DNA from 2 places in the Pseudoalteromonas sp. SWYJZ19 genome. Region 2 is predicted to be linked to the other one. Evidence: predicted binding sites of a transcription regulator. Region 2 holds the regulator's gene; the other holds the start of a gene.
What was found. Region 2 encodes sigma-54, which starts transcription at its own class of promoters, with help from an activator protein. Its sites were predicted from a motif close to GTTGGCACGNNNNTNGNNT; they were not measured.

Region 1 (3,196 bases), on a different contig from region 2:
GAGTGAGCCTTGAATAATGCTACCTAACCCTTCAACACCAGGGTTACCTTGTACCGGCGCACCACTTACAGCTGTTTCGGTATAAAGATTTTGACCGATTGGCTCAAGACCCGACGGATTAATAAAATCACTAATAGTCAGCTGACCAATGACCACGTTATCGGCTTGGCCTGCAACACGTACAGATACTTCGCCGTCTTGCGAAACCGTAATTGATTGCGCGTCATCTGGTACATTCATTTCTGGCTGAATCACATAACCTGCGCCCGATGTAACAATTCGTCCATCGCCATCGGTAGTAAACTGGCCGTTGCGCGAGTAAGCAATATTGCCATCTGGTTGCAGTACTTCAAAAAAACCTTCGCCAGAAATCATCCAATCTAGTGAGTTTTCGGTGGTCAACATGTTGCCTTGCGTAAACTCTTTTTGGTTAGCTACAACTTTTGCACCCGCACCTAACATTAGGCCCGATGGCATTTCGGTATCTTGCGATGAACGACCGCCCGGCTGATTAATATTTTGATAAAGTAAATCTTCAAATATAGCGCGACTTTTTTTGTAACCTACGGTACTCGCATTCGCTAAGTTATTTGAAATAACCGATATATCGGTTTGTTGGGCGTCTAGCCCCGTTTTACTGATCCACAATGCTGGATTCATAATCGTGTCCTCACTTTAAAGTTAAACAATGCGTAACAGCTGATCTTGACGCTCGTCAATTTCTTCAGCTGTTTTCATTAATTTCACTTGTAATTCAAATTGGCGCTGGTGGCTTATCATGTCGACCATTTCGTGAACTGGGTTCACATTCGACATTTCAAGCGAACCACTTAAAACTTTTACATTGGCAGAGGTATCTACTGTTACATTTGCTTTTGGTCTAAATAAACCATCGTTACCTTTTTCGAGCTGTGAGCTATTTGCTTCTACCACTCTAAGCGTGTCTATTTCTTCTAAAAAGTTAGCGGGGGCGCCTTGTGGTCGAACTTGAATAGCGCCATCTTGGCTAAACCCTATTTTTTCGACTGGGACGGGTAAAATAACAGGTCCCCCTTCGCCAATAACTTGACGACCGTGGCTGGTTACGAGCATGCCTTGAGCTGTAACGTTTAACGTACCCACTTTTGTGTAAGCTTCATTACCGGAGGCATCTTGCACAGCAAGCCATGCGTTATCGCTCATTGCGATATCTAAGTCTCGCCCGGTTTGAACAATGCCACCCGATACCATGTTTGAACCCGGACGCTCTTGCATTGAAAATACACGTGTAGGCAAACCTTCGCCAAACGCTTGCATAGAACGCGCCTGCGCAAAGTCAGCTTTAAAACCCGTTGTATTTGCATTTGCCAAATTATTGGCTTTTAAAGCAAGCCCTTGTAGGCTTTGCTTAGCGCCAGAGGCCGCAATGTAGACCATTTTGTCCATAGTATCGACTCACATAAAAAATCTCTGAACTTACAAATGCAAAATAGATGCCAGATTAAATTTGACGCAACATTGAGAGGTATTTAGAAGGGCTTGCAAAGAGGACTTATAAAAAAGGCTGCAAAAATGCAGCCTCATATATTTAATAGGGTTTAGCTTATCGAATCTGCAAAATACTTTGCTGAATAGTTGAGTTAACTTCAAGCGCACGTGAGTTTGCTTGGTAATTACGCTGTGCAGTAATTAAGTCTACAAGCTCATTAGTAAGGTTAGTATTTGATTGCTCAAGTGCTGATGAGTTAATTCCACCAAACGTACCCGAACCAGCTTCACCCGCTACAGGTTCACCTGAATCAATACTTTGCTTCCAGCTTGTATCACCCACTTGTGATAACCCTTGTGAATTTGGAAAACGTACCATAGCCACTTGGCCTAGGAATGTTGAGTCACCATTACTGTAAGAAGCGACAATTTTACCGTCTGTTCCTATATCAATTCCGGCTAAACGACCAACCGTTGAGCCATCTTGATCGAGTGCTTTTACTTCAAAACCACTTGAATACTGAGTTGGGATACGTCCTGCCGTGTTATTTTCATCGCGCCAGTTAAGCTCAATACCAGTACCTGGGAAAGTTGCACCATTGTCTAGTAATGTTGATAAACCAGCACCAGAACCCGCTGGTAGTAGTATTTCATCAAAAGTAGTTGTATTTGTATTTGCCACACCACCTGTTGTTGATGGTAAACCACTTGAGTTAAAACCAAGGGTGGTAAGTGGTGTATAAGGCGCGGTTTGTTCTCCACCAGTTGTGCCATCAACTACTTTGCCATCGAGTGTTGCGTATACTTCCCAACTGTTATCTGTACCACCTGCTGCGGCATCATCTTCTTTAGCAAAAAAGTATTGTAAAATATGTGGTTCACCTAGTGAATCATATACCGTTGTTGACGTAGATGAGTTATAAGTACCACTAGACGTAGGGTCAAAATCTAGACCTGTTGGATCCGCCGTTGCATCTAAGTTAAACGACAAAAATACATTTTCTGTTGCGCGAGGTGAACCAGACGAATCAGGGATTTGAATTGGATCAGTTGTGCTCAAACTTACCGACGTTGTATCACCTGTAGATGAGTCAACAGGGAATGCTTGTAAAAAGTTACCTTTTGCGTCAACCATAAAGTTATCTTGGTTAAGCTTAAATGCACCTGCACGTGTATATGTTAAATCTTGCGAAGATAAATCGTCGGTCATCGCAAAATAACCTTCACCAGTGATTGCTAAATCAAGTGAGTTATTTGTAAATTGTAGTGAGCCTTGATGAAACTGCTGCGCAACCATGGTTGTTTGCACACCGTCACCATTTTTAGTCTTACCAGAGCTAAATACTGATGAAGCGTAAACATCGGCAAACTCAGCGCGTGACTCTTTAAAACCTGTGGTATTAACGTTTGCAATATTATTTGCCGTTACGTCTAAATCTTTTTGCGCGGCAGCAAGGCCGGTTAATGCAATATTGAAGCTCATAATTCACCTCTAACCTGTTAGTCTGTGGCCTGCTAGCAGGCGAAAAATACTAAAATTTATTACGCGATTTCTGCTACATCTGTCAGCCTAACCGCACCTTCTTTAGTGTTAATAATAATGCCACTTGAGCCATTAATATTAACGCTTTCAATGTTCTTGAATGTAGCAATGGGCAAGCTTGAAAATTCGCCGTCAGTACTTCCTTCGGCGGTTACTGAGTATTCACCTTCAGGTAAACGCTCACCG
Region 2 (3,196 bases):
GTTATCGCCATCTGGTACGATGAGTGCGACGAAAATATCAACAGGGCGATTATCGATTGCATCAAAATTTATTGGAGTTTCGCTAACGAGTACTAAAGCCAAAGGCTCTTCTGCACCGCTCATTCTTCCATGAGGAATGGCAATGCCACGCCCTATACCTGTACTACCCAATTTTTCTCTGCTCATTAAAGCATTAAGAATATCTTGTTGCGGTAAATACGGAAGTTTGTCGTGAGCAAGTTCGCTAATGAACTCTAAAATTCTTTTTTTGCTATTAAAAAGGACCGCAGCTTTGCTGCAGTCCTGGCATATAAGTGAGCTTAATTTCATCATATTAGTGTCGAGCAAGCTTCTCTTTGTGTTTAATTACTTGTCGATCGAGCTTGTCGATCAACGAGTCAATGGCGGCATACATATCTTGATGTTCTGTAGAGGCAAATAGCTCAGCACCGCTTACGTGTATGGTGGCTTCTGCTTTTTGATTTAATTTTTCTACATCGAGAATGACATGAACATTATTAATATGATCAGAGTGTCTTTCTAGCTTCGCAAATTTGGTATTAATATAGTCTCTTAGTGAATCGGTTAATTCTACGTGACGACCAGTTAAGTTTAGTTGCATAAGCATTACCCTCTTTTTTTTGCGTCTTAAATCAAACTTTTACGTTGATTTGACGGTGGAATAGCCAGAGATTCGCGGTATTTTGCGATTGTACGTCTCGCTACTTTAATTCCTTGCTCAGCCAATATATCCGCTATTTTGCTATCACTCAATGGTTTTGCTGAGTTTTCTGCTGCGATTAATTTTCGGATAAGCGCACGGATTGCTGTAGATGAACATTCACCACCGTTTTCGGTGCTTACATGGCTTGAGAAAAAATATTTAAGCTCAAATATACCACGGGGTGTGTGCATATACTTTTGGGTTGTTACGCGCGAAATTGTTGATTCGTGCATTTCTACCATTTCAGCAACATCATTTAAAACCATTGGTTTCATGGCTTCAGGACCGTGTTCAAAAAAGCCTTGTTGTTGCTTAACAATACAATTTGTCACTTTTAATAGCGTGTCGTTTCTACTTTCTAAGCTTTTAATAAACCATTTAGCTTCTTGTAAATGCGAGCGAATAAACTGGCTGTCACCACTGGATTTTACAGTGCGAGACATTGCCGCGTATTGGCTATTAACACGAATTTTAGGCATGCTGTCTGGGTTTAACTCAACAACCCAGCGGCCTTTAATTTTTTTAACTGACACATCAGGAATAACATACTCAGATTCTTCTCTTACAATAGTATCTGCAGGTTTAGGGCTAAGAGTATGTATTAATGTCATTACTTCCTTAAGCTCTTCTTCTTTGAGCTTAGTTTTCTTCATTAATGTACGATAGTCACGAGCAGCTAATAAATCAATATGCTCGGTTAAAATCATTTTTGTTTCATTAATGTAAGGTGTTTCTTTATCAAACTGGTTAAGCTGAATACACAAACACTCTTGTAAACTACGTGCAGCAATACCGACAGGATCAAACAGTTGGATGCGCTTTAGTACTGCTTCAATTTCATCAAGTTCGACTTCGTTATCTTCTTCGTTTTCTTGATTAAAGCTTTCTAAAATCTCTTCGCAGCTTAGTGTTAAAATACCTGAATCATCAACTGCTTCTACAATCGCAATAGCGATGGCTTCGTCTGTAGGGCTAAATGGCGTTAGTTGTAATTGCCACATTAAATACTCATGAAGCGTCTCTGTTGAGGCGCCTTGGTATATTGATTCGTCTTCAGGCATTGGACCTGATGATGCTGCAGGGGCGGCACTCATGTACTCATCCCAGCTAACATCCATAGCCATGTCGTCACTTAGCGTGTCTTTTGCAAGTGCTTCACCACTATCTTGTTCGTATTCGCTTGGAGCATCATCGGCAGATGCGCTAACAGTTATGTCATCGGTATCAGCTTTTTGCTCGTTTTTACCTGCAGCGTCTTCGGAATAGTCTGGTTCTTCAACCTCTAATAGCGGGTTGCTGTCGAGAGCTTCTTGTATTTCTTGCTGGAGATCCAATGTACTGAGTTGCAACAAACGAATAGCTTGTTGCAGCTGTGGAGTCATTGTAAGTTGCTGGCCCATGCGCAGCTGTAGTGATTGCCTCATGTATCTCTAACAATCCTTTTATGTTGTTATAATTAATACTAGCAGATGCTTAAAGACATGGCGTAAATGTTACAGCCTAAATTGCTCGCCTAAGTAAACATCGCGTACTGTTTTATCATTTAATACGTGTTCTGGAGTACCTGATGCAATCAGCTCCCCATGAGAAACAATGTAGGCTTTTTCACAAACATCAAGGGTTTCTCTTACATTATGATCGGTAATCAATACACCAATCCCACGATTTTTGAGATGTTCTATTATTTTCTTTATATCTAATACAGAAATCGGGTCAACACCTGCAAATGGTTCATCCAATAATATAAATTTAGGATCGGCTGCCAGCGCACGTGCTATTTCCACGCGGCGACGTTCGCCACCCGATAATGCCATACCTTGGCTATCACGAATGTGTTGTATGCTAAATTCATCTAATAATTTATCGAGCGTGTCTTCTCGGGCTTGTTTATTTAACTCTTTGCGTGTTTCTAAAATTGCCATTAAGTTTTGATAAACAGTCAGTTTTCTAAAAATTGAAGACTCTTGTGGTAAGTAGCCAATGCCTAATCTAGCACGACTATGCATAGGTAAAAGAGTAATATCGTTATCATCGATAGAGATTTTACCTTTGTCGCTAGGTACAAGTCCCACAATCATATAAAACGTGGTGGTTTTACCTGCGCCGTTAGGACCAAGTAAACCAACAATACTGCCTGCTTTTACTTCAAGGCCGACGTTTTTGACAACTTCACGACCTTTATAGCTCTTTGCTAATAGTTCTGCTTTTAATGTACTCATGGCTGACCTTTATCGTCTTTTTTACTTTTTTTAGTTTCGATAGGCACTAAAATCGTGTGAACGCGGTCAGTTGAGTTTTCATCTTTTTCGGCACTGATTAGCTGCTGCTCTATATCGTAGGTAATGCTTTTAGCATTTATTTTTTGTCCCGCTTGCGATACTTGTGCATTACCAACAAGCGTTAAAAAACGCTTAGATACATCATAACGTACTTCGTCAGCACTGGCGCTCATAGTCGTGCCATCTGATTGCT

Region 1: a site for sigma-54 is predicted at 1,462-1,480, ahead of I6F45_RS10000 (flagellar basal body rod protein FlgF). Genes of this name have one in related genera too.

What each region holds. Positions count from the first base shown of each region.
Region 1 is NZ_JADYXI010000008.1:65,241-68,436, forward strand. It holds gene flgG (flagellar basal-body rod protein FlgG) at 1-660, opposite strand, end outside; gene I6F45_RS10000 (flagellar basal body rod protein FlgF) at 682-1,425, opposite strand; gene flgE (flagellar hook protein FlgE) at 1,583-2,950, opposite strand; gene I6F45_RS10010 (flagellar hook assembly protein FlgD) at 3,010-3,196, opposite strand, start outside.
Region 2 is NZ_JADYXI010000002.1:183,747-186,942, forward strand. It holds gene ptsN (PTS IIA-like nitrogen regulatory protein PtsN) at 1-330, opposite strand, end outside; gene hpf (ribosome hibernation promoting factor) at 335-622, opposite strand; gene I6F45_RS02715 (RNA polymerase factor sigma-54) at 649-2,148, opposite strand; gene lptB (LPS export ABC transporter ATP-binding protein) at 2,218-2,943, opposite strand; gene lptA (lipopolysaccharide transport periplasmic protein LptA) at 2,940-3,196, opposite strand, start outside.